DNA from 2 places in the Brachybacterium sp. AOP42-C2-15 genome. Region 2 is predicted to be linked to the other one. Evidence: predicted binding sites of a transcription regulator. Region 2 holds the regulator's gene; the other holds the start of a gene.
The links. The regulator HspR, encoded in region 2, represses chaperone genes until heat shock. The targets are predictions, from matches to a motif close to AAGTTGAGTCNNNNNGACTCAACTT.
Positions count from the first base shown of each region.

Region 1: ACT3SQ_RS10060 (Hsp20/alpha crystallin family protein) is a predicted target of HspR. The motif match lies at 4,099-4,123, and genes of this name have one in related genera.

Region 1 is NZ_JBQSWK010000015.1:16,388-23,563, forward strand. Features, by position in the region: gene ACT3SQ_RS10045 (LuxR C-terminal-related transcriptional regulator) at 1-2,098, shown strand, start outside; gene ACT3SQ_RS10050 (MFS transporter) at 2,103-3,359, shown strand; gene ACT3SQ_RS10055 (hypothetical protein) at 3,454-3,693, opposite strand; gene ACT3SQ_RS10060 (Hsp20/alpha crystallin family protein) at 4,170-4,601, shown strand; gene ACT3SQ_RS10065 (GNAT family N-acetyltransferase) at 4,691-5,395, shown strand; gene ACT3SQ_RS10070 (sugar nucleotide-binding protein) at 5,477-6,292, opposite strand; gene ACT3SQ_RS10075 (hypothetical protein) at 6,289-7,176, opposite strand, start outside.
Region 2 is NZ_JBQSWK010000017.1:42,316-49,491, reverse strand. Features, by position in the region: gene ACT3SQ_RS11030 (alpha/beta fold hydrolase) at 1-931, opposite strand, end outside; gene dnaK (molecular chaperone DnaK) at 1,212-3,071, shown strand; gene ACT3SQ_RS11020 (nucleotide exchange factor GrpE) at 3,071-3,748, shown strand; gene ACT3SQ_RS11015 (DnaJ C-terminal domain-containing protein) at 3,875-4,897, shown strand; gene ACT3SQ_RS11010 (heat shock protein transcriptional repressor HspR) at 5,014-5,454, shown strand; gene ACT3SQ_RS11005 (glycosyltransferase) at 5,438-6,697, opposite strand; gene ACT3SQ_RS11000 (TVP38/TMEM64 family protein) at 6,747-7,176, opposite strand, start outside.

The DNA.
Region 1 (7,176 bases), on a different contig from region 2:
GGGCGATCCACGACGCGCAGGAGTCCTGCACCAGCTCGGAGCGGTGCCCTCCTCCCGCCGGCTCGCCTCGATGCGCTGGTCGCTCGGGGTGCTGCAGCACGCCCTCGAGACCCGGCCCACCGAGGAGGATCTCGATCTGGATGACCTGCTGGTCACAGCATCCCGCCACGAGCTGGCCGCCCGCCCCGGAGACCCCGTGCTGCAAGAGTTCCTCGAGGTCACCGCGCAGTCGCCGCTGGTGGACGTCGACCTGGCGCGGCAGCTGAGCGGCCGCCACGACGCCGAGACGCTGCTGGGCACGCTCGAGCAGCTCGGTTCCGGGCAGTGGCTGCGCGGCCCAGAGGGCAGCGCGCCCGTCTTCCAGTACAGCCACCACCTGCGCCTCGCCGCCGCGGCGAACTTCACCCCGCCTACGCCGGCCAGGCTGCGCGAGCTGCACTCGACGATCGCACACTGGCTGGCCGAGGTGCGCGGCGAGAAGCTGGCGGCGATCGAGCATGCGCTGCGGGCCGAGGACATGGCCCATGTCGAGCATCTGCTGATGCGTTCCCATCCCCTGCCTGCGGAGGACGCCCGGCACCTCTCCCGCCTGCTGCAGGCGCTCCCCGCGGCCCGCATCCATCGCCACCCCATGCTGGCGCTCTGGCACGCACTGGTGCTGAACCGCTCCGCCGACACCCAGCCGAGGGCCATGCAGTTCTTCGTCTCCGCGGCGATGATCGGTCGCGTCCGCTCCTCCTCCATCCCGCCGCTGGACCGTGCGATCCGTCAGGGGATCCAGTCCGCTGTGCATCGGATGCTCGGCCAGTCCCGGTCGATGAAGGACCTCGCCCTGCGCGCCCTGCCCGTCCTCGAGAGCGCCGTGGAGGATCCGCAGCGCGATCACCAGCTGGACGGGATCCTGATGACCGCGATCAGCCAGACCGCGACCACCCTGTTCTACGCCGACGACTTCGCTGCGGCGCGCGATGCCCGCCTGCTGCAGGCACGCCTTGCGGAGACCGTGCACCGGGCGCACCACCGCAATGTCGCCCATGCGCATCTGGCGCTGATCCACGCGGTGAGCGGGGACATCACCGCCGCGGCCACCTCCCTGGACCGGATCGATGCCGAGGACTGGCCGCACTCCTGGCGCAGCGGATACCACGACGCCGTGGAGATCATCGCCCGGGCCTGGGTGTCGCTGAACGAGGCCCGCCCCGAGGAGGCGCTCGCGCAGCTGGCCCGCCTCGATCCGCACTTCGCCACCATCGAGTACTGGGACCTGATCACCGCCGTCCGCAGCCTCGCACTGGCCCAGCAGGGCCTCCCGGACGAGGGAGAGGCATTCCTCGCTCGCACCACGGCCGAGCGACGCTCCGAACGCACTCTCCCGTCGGCGATCCAGCGCTTGGACACTGCGGCGGCGATGCTGCGGATCCTCGCCGGCGGCGTGCCCGCCCGTCGGCCCGCAGGCGTGCGGGATGCGCCGGTGGCGGCGATGCTGTCGGCGCTGTCGGCGCTGACCGTCCTCGCCGAGGGGCGGCCCGAGGAGGCGCTGCCGCTGCTGGCACGGGCCGAGCTCGCCGCGACCACCCCGCTGCACCGGATGATCACCGCGATCGCCGGGGTGCACGTGGCCCGCCGTTCCTCGCAGGGCCTGGACCTGGCCGGCTACGGGCTGCAGATCCGCGAGCTCTCCGGCGGCCATGCTCTGCGCTGGCCGCTGGTGCTGCTCTCGGAGGGGGATCGCGAGGCCCTGCTCGGCGCCCTCACCGACTCCGGCCGGGAGCAGGCCGCCGCTCTGCTCGAGGCGGACCTCTCCCGGCTCCCGCCTGGGACGGGCGTGGCCGAGCCCTCCCGCGTCCCGCAGCTGACCGCCCGGGAGCGCGAGGTGCTGACGCTGCTGGCCGAGACCGACCGGCGCAGCGAGATCGCCGCGCGCCTGTTCGTCTCCCTCAACACCGTCAAGGCCCAGCTGCGCAGCCTGTACGCGAAGCTCGGCGCGTCCACCCGCGAGCAGGCCCTGGCCAGGGCGATCAGCGCCGGCCTGCTGCACCCGGCGGACCCGCCCGGCGAGGACCGGTCTCACCGGGACCGACCCCGCAAGGACCGATGACGCGATGACCCGGATCCTGCTGCTGGCCGCGATGCAGTGCGCCGCGCTCGGCGCCCTCACCGCCCCCGCGGTGGTGGCCGTATCCCTGCTGGTGCGGCGCATGGTCGGCGACGACTCCGCGCCCGACGTGTACGCGCTCATCGATGCGGCCGCCGCGCTCACCGCGATGATCGCGGCGCCGCTGTGCGGCCTGCTGGCCGATCGGACGATGAGCCGCCTGGGCAGGCGACGCCCCTGGTTGCTCGGAGGCTCGGTGGTGGGACTGCTCGGCAGCGCCGCCATGGCCTGGGCGCCCGACCCGCTGACCCTGGCAGCGACGTGGATGCTCACCCAGGCCGGGTACAACGCCGTGTTCGCCGCGATCAACGGCCTGCTCGCCGAAGGCCTCGCCCCCACAGACCGCACCCGCGCCGCCGGTATCTTCTCCGCCGCCGCCTTCCTCGGCACCGCCCCGGGGCTCCTCGTGGCGGCCCTGCTGGCCGAGAACGTCCGCGCGATGCTGCTGGTGGCCCCCGTCGCGGCCCTGGCGGTGATCGTGCCGCTCGCGCTGCGGGTGCCAGATCCGCCACTCACGGCGCGGCTTCCTGCGGTCCCGCGCACGCCCCGGCGATGGCTCCGAGCAGTCAAGTCATCGGACATCTCCACCGCGCCGTTCCTCACCGTGCTCGCGATGCGCTTCCTGTTCTCGCTGCAGCTCTCGGCCGGCCTCGCCTTCGCGCTGTACCTGTTCCTCTCCCGCTGGTCCCTCGCCGAGGGCGCGGCCGTGCGCGCCACCTCGCTGACCACCTTCACCGGAGTCGTGGGGGTGGTGGCCGGCTCCATGCTGCTCACCTCCTCACGGTGGCGCAACACGCGGATGACACCGGTGCTCGGTGTCGCGCTGGTGCTGCTCGCCGCCGCGATGCTGGGCCGCGCCCTCGCCCCGACGCTGCTGGTCTTCCATGTCGCCACGGCCGTGGCGGGACTCGCGATCGGGCTGGGCATGACCGCCACCCGCTCCCTGGCCTACGCCCTGCTGCCGGCGTCCGCAGCGGGCTTCGGGCTCGGGCTGGTGGGCGCCGCCGGGAGCCTCGCGGGGCTGATCGCGCCGCTGGCCGCTGCCGCACTGCTCACGCTGAGCACGAGCTGGGGAGCGGCGGACCCTTACACCGGGATGTACACGCTGCTGGCCCTCCCGGCGCTGCTTGGCCTCGCCCTGCTCCCCCTCACCCGGGCGCCGAGCGCTTCCCAGCAGTCCCTCGCGGAGGTCGTTCCGTCCTGAGCCGAGGCGCGCAGCGGTGGGGACGCACGACGATTGCTGTCGCGTCGTGCCGGGGGCGGTCGCTCCGCGCTGCCGCGCGTGCGGTGACGTGCCGCTACGCGGCGCGGGTGTAGGCACCGAGCACCTTCAGCGCATCTCTCAGCGAGTCGGCGGGGAACGGGCCGACGGTGACTTCGTCCCCGTCCGTCGTGCAGGTGAACCAGATGCCCCCGGCGTCCGTGGTGAGAGTGAGAGCGTCACCATCGGGATCGGTGAGCTCGGCGACGTCGAGCGGCAGCATGCGCTCGGGCGCCGCACCGAACCGGTGGGCGGTGATGGGTTCCACGGGGGTCACAGAACTTCTCCAAAGAAGAGCGGGGACAGAGCCCCGCAGACGGGCGTGCTGCCGGATGCCGTAAACGGGCAGGCGGGCAGCAGTGCGGTGAAGTCAGTCTTGAGGAGGAATCGCGCCCGCGCGCTCCGTGCGCCGCCGAACCGCGTCTTTTCACCCCCGGCTCACCCACGAGGGCCATCGGCCGCTCGGGCGAAGGGCTGCGCCGATGGACGCTGAGAGGCTCTCCTTGGATCCGCCCCCGCTGATCCGCCCCGCGCGAGGCACGAGACCCTGAGCGCTGGACCTCGGGACCCTGGAACGATGCCTTCTCCTCGGCGGCCGGGCACCCCGGCGAACCGGCTCCGCGCCGCCGCGAGGCCGTTCCCGAACTCTGGCACTCTCGCCCGGAGAGTGCTAATCTGCTCGTACTTGAGTCGGAGGGACTCAAGGTTCGGCGACCACCGGACGACCGGGGGTCACATCAGAGAGGAGAAGCAATGGCCACCACCGATCCGTTCCGAGAGATGGAGCGATTCGCGGGCACTTTTCTCGATGCTGGACGTCGGGGACCGCGGCAGATGCCGATGGATCTCTACCGCGCCGGCGATCACTACGTCCTCGCGGCCGATCTGCCGGGTATCGATCCCGGTTCGGTTGACGTCGACGTGGACGGTCAGCTCCTGACGATCCGTGCGGAGCGGACCCTTCCGAAGGACGAGGGCGCGCAGTGGATCACGCGCGAACGCACGGGCGGGACCTTCCTGCGCCAGCTCAGCCTCGGACAGGGCCTGGACACCGAGCGGATCTCCGCGAGCTACAGCAACGGTGTGCTCAGCGTGAGGATCCCGCTCAGCGAGAAGGCCAAGCCTCGCAAGATCGAGGTCACCGCTGACAGCCCACCCGCGCAGATCGAGTCCACCGCGACCTGAGGCTCCCCCTGCTGCCGGGCCCCGGCATCCCACGATGCCGGGGCCCGGGCAGCACCGACCTTCCCACGGCGAGCGAAGGAGTGACAGCCATGCATGACGAGCTCACCGCGGCGACGGTGCGCACCTGGGTGGACGGATGGGCCCGCACCCGGGAGTACGAGGTGGTCCATGAGGGCACCTCGCACACCGTCGGTCCGCGCACCGAGCACGGGGATTCGGAGACCGTCCTGTTCCGCTGGAGCGAGGACGAGCTGCGCAGGGCGACCTCCTCTGTCGCGGGGAATCCGGGTCACCTGCTGACCCTCATCTCCGAGGTCGGCGAGGCGCCGCCGGCCCTCGGAGAGACCGGCGATCTCGAACTGATCAGCGATCAGGAGAGACTCATGGTCACCGATATGGAGCTGCAGGACGTCGAGGCCCCGATCGTGCCGGACTCCTGCACGGTCGCCCGCGAGACGTTCGACGGCTGGACGCTCCTCACCGTCATCCAGGCGGGCCGTGTCGTCACCCGAGGACGCATGGCGGTGGTCGACGGCTGCGCCGTGCTCGACCGGATCTACACCGCCAGCACGCATCGCCGGCGGGGTCTGGGCACCTTCGTCACCCGCACGCTCCTGGCGATCGCCCATGAGCACGATGTCGACACGGGCCTGCTCGTGGCGACTGGACGGGGCGTCGAGCTCTATGAGCACCTCGGCTGGACGCCCCTCGCGGACGTGCGCGTCCTCGGCGCCCCGGGGGCGCGGAACCGGCGCCGGCCCTCGCACGCCCAGATCGACGAGGAGCTCGGCTAGCGCAGCCGAGCGTCGGCGTCGATCCTCGCTTCGACGAAGCGCCCCGGGTTCTTCACCCGCCTCTTCGGTCGCTGATCGGAGTCACACGAGCATCGCGTCGTACCCGGAGCGGAAGTCCGGATGCCGGAGCTCTCCGAGCAGCTCCCTCATCCGCGCCCCGCTCAGCACGGTCCCGTGGCCGGAATCGGGGTCGGCGGCGGGCGGGACCGGCAGGCCGAGCCGGAAGGCGAGGTGGGTGACCACCTCGCCGAGGCGCGCGGGCGCGCCGTCGACCGCGTGCAGCAGCACCGGCGGTTCCGGATGCGCCAGCAGGGCGAGGAGCACGCGTGCGAGGTCCTCCTCGTGGATGCGGTTCGTGCGTCGGCGGTGGTCGACGGGGCGTCCCTCGCGCACCGCGCGCAGCAGCCGATCCCGGCCCGGGCCGTAGATCCCGGCGGGGCGCACCACGATCGCGTCGAAGAGCTCCCTAGCTAGGCGCTCCCCGTTCAGGAGGCTCTGGGCCCGGTCGCCGAGCGGCTGCGGGGCATCCTCCTCGGTGAGCACCGGGGCCGGATCGGCACGGTTCGCGTACCCCTCGAACACCCTGGTGGAGGAGACGAACACGGTCCGGGCGGGCCGGTGGGGCAGGGCGGCGGCCAGGTGGCGCAGCGGGGTCTCGTACCCGTCGGCCCCCTCCGGCGGGGGCAGGGTGATGACCATCGCCTCGCAGGCGGGCAGGGCCCCCTCCAGGGGTGAGGAGAGGTCCGCGGCCAGCGCGCGGAAGCCGCTCGGCACGGCGCCCGGATCTCGGCGCAGCGCGAGCACCTCTCCCCCCGCCTCCAGCAGGGCAGCGCCGGTGCGCCCGCCAAGGCGCCCGCAGCCCACCCACAGCGTCCGCGTCGGGACCGGTCCGCTCACTGCCCCACCTCTTCCTCGGTGAACCTGCGCTGCCTCTCCCGCTGGCCGTGGGTGAGACTGCGCATATCGGTGTCCTTGTCGAAGCTCGAGCCCAGCGCGCCGGCGACCACGCCCATCGCCGCGCTCAGCCACGCGATGTCCAGATACCGCGCCAGGACGGGCTCGCGGCCGATGACCTCGGCGAGATAGTCCGGAGCGATGACGATGAGCGCGCTGGTGAAGATCAGCACCACCAGGCACACGTACAGCAGCGCGACGATCATCAGCAGCGTGAGCACTGTCGAGAGGTTGTACAGCAGCACCACGCGAGCCAGCCGCTCGTATCTGGGTGCGTCCCACAGGCGGTTGCCGACGATGAGCCAGGCCGTGATCGCGCCGATCGCGAGGATCCCGATCAGCAGCAGCCGCTGGGTGGTCAGGTGCATCGACATCGACCAGATCGAGCTGTAGAAAATGCCGAAGGCCCCGGTCGCGGCGGCCGCGGCGAGGGCGCTGGAGAGCTTCGGGGCGGTGCGGAGGGGTTCGTTGCCGGCCACCATCCCGGCCACGGTGCGCGCTCCCCCGATCACCCGCGATCCCAGCAGCAGCTGGTGATCGTCAGGGCCCGTCAGCTCCTCCCACTGCGCCCAGCGCCGGGCATAGCGCGCGGCATCAAGCGATTCTGACGTCGGCGCCATGCGCAGGGTGCAGCGCATCAACGCATCGAGGATGCGGCGCCGCGTGGTGAGCACCCCGAGCGTAGGGCAGGAGATCACCGCGATGTTGTGCTCGGGGAAGATCTCGGCGACCAGCGGCCTGCCGTCACGCAGACGCGGGATCTCCGTCAGCAGCAGCACGGCGTCCGGGTCGCCGGAGGACCGCGCCTGCTCCAGCACCTCGGACAG
Region 2 (7,176 bases):
TCTCAGCAGCACGGTAGCTGCCGCCCTGAACCTGTCGGGTCACCCGGCTGACAGCCCCGACCAGATCGTGCAGTCCTGGGTCCTCAATAGGGAAGTGGCCGCATTCGCGCAGCATGACGAGTTCTGCCGGGGCGGCGATCCGGCTGAGCCAGCGTGTGCTGATCTCCACCGGTGTCCAGGCGTCCTTCGCCGGATGGGCGAGAGTCACCGGGGTGGTCATCCGTTCCGGCGGGGTGTGGCGGTAGGTGAGGTATGAGGTGAGGAATCCGAGCGGGACCTCGGCGGCTCCTCCGCGGGGGTCGGAGGCGCACAACCGCGACAGGTCGGGGCTGCGACTCATCTTCGAGAGAGCGGCGATCCAGGACATCGGGACCCGCCGTCCCGCGAAGCGTTCCGGGAGAAGCCGTGCCAGAGGGCCGCCGAGCATGCCGAGCGGGCTGAAACGCGTGATAACGGCCCGCGCACGCGGGTCGCGCGGGTCGAGCAGGGACGTGGCGACCACGGCCGCAGCGCGACCGGTGCGGGCGGCGACCTCGTAGGCGAGCATGCCGCCGATGCTGGCGCCCAGCAGCACGAGCGGCCGCCCGTCATCCTCCAAGGCCACGACGTCGCAGAGCAGGGAGACCCAATCCTGATAGCGGACCGCGCTCGAATCCGGGGACCGCGTCTCGCCGTAGAGGGGAAGATCAACCGCGGCCAGCTCCACCTCATCTGCTGGCAGGAGTGAGGCGATCGGCCAGAGCGCTGCGCTGTGGGCCCCGGCTCCGTGGATGAGCAGCACCCGCACGGGAGCATCGGGATTCTGGCGACGCGGCACATGGACGTCGTGCCTGCGCCAGCTCCACCACGTGCTCGTGGGCTTCAGCTCGACTCGATCCCGCCAGGAAGCGGGGAGGAAGTCGGCGTAGTCGGAGACGCCGGTTGAAGTCATGCCGCCACGGTACTGGTCGAGGGGGATCCGAGCTGTGCCGTGCTGCGAGCGCGACAGGAGCGCGCAGAAAGTGCCCTGCACCACATCCTTGCCGCATGGGAATGAACCTGGCCAGGACGAAGTTGAGTCTAGTGTGCTCAAGTTCAGTGATCCTTGGATTGACAACGTCGATCCAGAGTTTTCTACTTGAGCGAGTACAGCTCAAGTCTTGCCGCCGGCCCCGACGGTCGGCAGTGCACGAACCCGTTGCGGCGCACCCGTCGCAGAAAGGCAGGCTCCCATGTCCCGTGTCGTCGGAATCGACCTCGGTACCACTAACTCCGCCGTCGCCGTGCTTGAGGGTGGCCAGCCCACCATCATCGCGAACGCCGAGGGCTCCCGCACCACCCCGTCGGTCGTGGCCTTCTCCAAGCAGGGCGACGTCCTCGTCGGCGAGGTCGCCAAGCGCCAGGCCGTCACCAACGTCGATCGCACGATCGCCTCCGTCAAGCGCCACATGGGCACCGACTGGAGCCAGGAGATCGACGAGAAGAAGTACACCGCGCAGGAGATCTCCGCCCGAATCCTCGGCAAGCTGAAGAAGGACGCCGAGTCCTACCTGGGCGAGGCCGTGACCGATGCGGTCATCACCGTCCCCGCGTACTTCTCGGACTCCGAGCGTCAGGCCACCAAGGACGCCGGCACCATCGCGGGCCTGAACGTCCTGCGCATCATCAACGAGCCCACCGCTGCGGCTCTCGCCTATGGCCTGGAGAAGGGCAAGGACGACGAGCAGATCCTGGTCTTCGACCTCGGCGGCGGCACCTTCGACGTGTCCCTGCTCGAGGTGAGCAAGGACGAGGAGGGCTCGACCATCCAGGTCCAGGCCACCGCCGGCGACAACCGCCTCGGCGGCGACGACTGGGACCAGAAGGTCGTGGACTGGCTGGTCTCGCAGGTCAAGAACAAGGACGGGGTGGACCTGTCCAAGGACAAGATCGCCCTGCAGCGCCTGAAGGAAGCCGCTGAGCAGGCCAAGAAGGAGCTCAGCGCCTCGACCTCCACCAGCATCTCGCTGCAGTACCTGTCGATGACCGAGAACGGTCCGCTGCACCTGGACGAGAAGCTCACCCGGGCCCAGTTCGAGGACATGACCTCGGACCTGCTCGAGCGCACCAAGGCACCCTTCCACCAGGTCATCAAGGATGCGGGCGTCTCCGTCTCCGACATCGACCACGTGGTCCTCGTCGGCGGCTCCACCCGCATGCCGGCCGTCACCGAGGTCGTCAAGGCCCTCACCGGTGGCAAGGAGCCCAACAAGTCCGTGAACCCTGACGAGGTCGTCGCCGTCGGCGCCGCGCTCCAGGCCGCGGTCATCAAGGGTGAGCGCAAGGACGTCCTGCTCATGGACGTCACCCCGCTCTCCCTCGGCATCGAGACCAAGGGCGGCGTGATGACCAAGCTCATCGAGCGCAACGCGGCCATCCCCACCAAGACCTCCGAGGTCTTCTCCACCGCCGAGGACAACCAGCCCTCCGTGGCGATCCAGGTGTTCCAGGGCGAGCGTCAGTTCACCCGGGACAACAAGCTGCTCGGCACCTTCGAGCTGACCGGCATCGCCCCCGCGCCGCGCGGCATCCCGCAGGTCGAGGTCAGCTTCGACATCGACTCCAACGGCATCGTGCATGTGACCGCCAAGGATCGCGGCACCGGCAATGAGCAGTCCATCCAGATCACCGGCGGCTCCGCCCTGTCCGATGAGGACATCGACCGCATGGTGAAGGACGCCGAGGAGCACGCCGCCGAGGACGAGGAGCGCCGCAAGAACGCCGACGCCCGCAACACCCTCGAGCAGCTCGTCTACCAGGGCGAGAAGCTGCTCAAGGACAACGCGGACAAGATCCAGGACGGCGACAAGACAAAGGCCGAGGACGCCATCAAGGAGTCCAAGGACGTGCTGGCCAAGGAGGACTCCTCGACCGAGGACCTCGAGGCCAAGCGCGACTCCCTCAACGAGGCGCTGCAGGCCGTCGGCACCGCGATCTACTCGCAGGCCGAGGGTGCGGAAGGTGCCGAGGGCGCTTCCGAGGACGCTGCCGGTGCTGACGATGACGACGTGGTCGACGCCGAGATCGTGGACGAGGACGAGGAGAAGAAGTGATGACCGAGGGCCAGAGCACTCCTGAGGACCGCGAGCGGCCTGAGGGCGAGCCGAGGTTCTCCTTCACCGACAAGCGCAAGGTGAACCCCGAGGACGGCTCCGTCCGTCCCTCGGGGTCCACCCCCGCGGCGGAGGCGCAGGGCGGCACCGACCCGGTCGACCCCTTCGACGCCGAGGCTGCGGCGCTCTTCGAGCAGGCCGCCCAGGGCGGAGAGGACTCCTCACTCCCGGCCGACGCCGGCCGAGTCGCCGAGCTCGAGGGCCGGGTCACCGAGCTCTCCGAGCAGCTCAAGCGTGAGCAGGCGGAATACGTCAACTCGCGCCGGCGCATCGAGGGCGCGGCGGAGGTGAGCAAGGACGCGGCAGTGGCTCGCGTCCTCGGCTCGCTGATCGGCGTGCTGGACGACGTGGAGCTGGGCCGCCAGCACGGCGACATCGTCGAAGGCACCCCGTTCCACTCGATCGCCCAGAAGCTCGAGGAGGTCCTCGGTTCGCATGGCCTGAAGCGCTTCGGCGCCGTGGGGGAGCAGTTCGATCCGAACCTCCACGAGGCCCTCATGCACGAGGACGCCGATGACGTCGAGACCAACACCATCTCGATGGTCATGCAGCCCGGCTACTCGATGCACGAGAGGATCCTGCGACCGGCCCGGGTCGGCACCCGGGGCCCCGCCTGACCCTCCCCACCCCTGAGGCGGTGCGGCGCCCGCCGGTCATCACGACCGGCGGGCCCCGCACCTCCCTCTCCGTATCGCACACAGCACCAACCCCCTCACCATCCCCGCTCTCGGAAGGAGACGCACATGTCCCAACAGGACTGGCTCGACAAGGACTTCTACGCGGTCCTCGGCGTCTCCAAGGACGCGAGCGCCCAGGACATCAAGAAGGCCTACCGCACCCAGGCCCGCAAGTACCACCCCGACCACCACCCCGACGACGCCAAAGCTGAAGAGAAGTTCAAGAGCATCGGCGAGGCCTACTCGGTCCTCAACGATGAGGAGCAGCGCCAGCAGTACGACGCGATCCGAGCCATGGGCGCCGGTGGCGCACGCTTCTCCGCCGGCCAGGGCGGTCCCGGCGGGGCCGGATTCGAGGACATCTTCTCCTCGATGTTCGGCGGCGGCGGCCACCCCGGCGCTCGCCCCGCCCCCGGCGGCGGCGCCGGCAACCCCGACATCGATGATCTGCTGAAGATGTTCGGCGGCCAGGGCGGCGGCTTCGGCAACGGCGGTTTCGGCGGCGCCGGTCCCGCCGGCTTCTCGCCGAATCGCGCCCCGGCGAAGGGCTCCGACACCTCCGCCCGCACCCGGGTCAGCTTCCGCGATGCGGCGCTGGGCACCGATCTGCGCCTGACCGTCGACGGCAGGACCATCACCACGCGCATTCCCGCCGGCGTGCACGACGGGCAGAAGATCCGCCTGCGCGGCAAGGGCCGACCCGGCCCCGGCGGCGCGCCCGCCGGCGACCTGCTCCTGACCCTCGACGTCGAAGAGCACCCCGTCTGGAGCGCCGACGGCGTGAACCTGCGCATCACGGTGCCGATCTCCTTCGACGAGGCGGTGCTCGGCACCACCGTGGCGGTCCCGCTGCTCGACGGCGACACCGTCTCCGTGAAGGTCCCGCCCGGCACGCCCTCCGGTCGTACCCTGAGAGTGCGGGGCAAGGGACTGGTCACCAAGAAGAAGACCGGCGACCTCCACGTCACCGTGCAGGTCGCGGTCCCCACCCACGTCGACGGCGCGGCGAAGCAGGCCATCGAGGACCTGCGGGCAGCACTGGCCGACGAGGACCCCCGCGCCGGCCTCACCGAGGCCGCGGCCCGCTGAGCATCCACGTGCTGAGCACGCGCCTGCTGAGCACCCACCCTCTGAGCACCCGTCTGCTGAGCACGATGAGCTGAGAACGCACCCGCACGCTGCAGAGCTTCGGAAGGAGCATCCCGATGGCCTTCTCGCACCGCCTCGATGACCGCGCCCCGGTCTTCGTCATCTCGGTCGCGGCGGAGCTGTCCGAGATGCACCCGCAGACCCTGCGCCAGTACGACCGTCTCGGACTGGTCGTCCCGCAGCGTACCCGGGGACGCGGCCGCCGTTACAGCCCCCGCGATGTGGTCCGCCTCCAGGAGGTCCAGGCACTCTCCCAGGACCAGGGCATCAACCTCGCCGGCATCAAGCGGATTCTCGAGCTGCAGGACGAGGTCAGCGAGCTCGAGGGCAAGCTCGAGAGCGTTCGCGAGAAGCTCGGCGCGTTGACCCCCGCTCAGCGGCGCGTGTTCTCCGCCGATCGGGACGGTGAGATCAGCGCTCTGCGCCGCGGTGAACGTCCCCGGCGGCGCAGCAGCGGCAGCGCGCTGGTGGTGTGGCGGCCTACTCGCCGGTCCTGATCTCGCCACTTCTGATCGCGGAGGCGCTCCCGACTGCGGGAGTGCTCCCGACGGCGGGGGAGCTGGTGACTGCGGCGGTGCTGGGAGGAGTCAGCACCCCGGCGAGGTGGTAGATCTCCTCGAGCTGCAGCGCCACCTGGGCGAGGTCGACCCCCTCGGCGGCCTGGCGACCGGCAGCGGTGAGGTCCTCGAGCTCTCCGGCGAGCAGCGCGGAGAGCTTCCGGGCGACCTGACCCGCGAACTCGGGCCCGTCCCCGCAGACCTGGTGCGTGAGCACCCCGTCGGGCATCGCGTCGCGGTACAGCGGGATGCCGCGCACCAGGGTCGGGATCTCGGTGGCCAGCGCCTCCCAGAGCACGATCCCCTCGGTCTCCTCCTTGGTGAGGAAGGCGAAGACATCCGCCCCGGCGTAGGCCTCCCGCAGCCGGTCCGCGTTCACATAGCCGGGGAACAGCGCATTGGGCGGGGCACTCGCCAGTGCCCGCTGGACCTCGGCGGTGAGCAGGCGCGGGTCCGTGCGCCCGAACCAGACGAAGCTCACCTCAGGCAGCTGCCGGGCGACCTCCACCCAGTCCAGGATCCCCTTGCGCACCAGATGCATGCCGACGCTGATCACCACGGGGGCGTCGGGGGCGAGTCCGAGCCGGTCCCGCAGCTGCGCCCGGGCCGTCGGATCCGCCCGGAAGAAGCTGGTGTCCACACCGTTGGAGAGCACCCGGATCGGTGCCGAGATCCCGTACTTCGGGGCGGAGACGAGATCTCGCGAGTAGCCGCTGGGGGTGATCACCACGTCGCCGCGCCGGTACAGGTGCGCGATCCAGCGCCGGAACAGCGGGGCGAGCTGATTCGACCCGGTGAAGGAATCCCGGAAGTCATCCTCGGTGGAGTGGGCCCATACCAGCACCGGACGTCGCCACAGCCGTGCCCACCGCGCCAGCACCGGAGTGTCCGGGAAGGGGGTGTTCAGGTGCACCGCGTCGAAGGGGCGCAGGGGAGAGGTGACCACCTGATGGCCGAGCGTGCGCACCGCCGACTCCTGATGACGCATCGCCGCGCCGATGCCCGATTCCCGGGCCAGGCCCGTCAGCCCGCGCGGCATCAGCACCCGCAGCGGCTCGTCCGGATGCCGGACGCCGCGCGGCCCGCCACCGGGGAGCACGCCGTGCGCGAGCCGATCCAGCCGGCGCAGGGCGCGCTCCCGGAGAGGGGCGGGGCGCCGCAGGGCGCGAGATCTCATGAACATGTCGTGGCTCCGTTCACCAGGGCAGGAAGTGTCACCAGGGCAGGAAGCGTCACCAGGGCAGGAAGCGCATCACCAATGCGCTGACGCCGAGCCCATAGGCGATCAGAGCCCACGGCTTGCACAGCAGGATGATCCAGACATAGGTGCGCCACCGCATCTTGGTGGTCCCGGCGATGTAGCAGAGCAGATCGTCGGGGGCGATGGGCAGCGCGATCGCGGTGGCGAAGGCGCGCGTGAAATGGGGGCTGCGGGTCCAGCCGAGGAACTTCTCGACTGTGCGCGGGCGGAACAGCCGCTCGATCAGCGACAGTCCGACGTGCCGGGCGATGAGGAAGTTCAGCATCGAGCCGGCAGTGACCGCGGCGTAGTTGTAGAGCGTGCCCTCGACTGCACCGAACAGGACCGGGCCGGCGAGCACCAGCAGCCCGCCGGGCACGATCGGGAACACGACTGAGGCGACGGAGACCACCATGAAGACG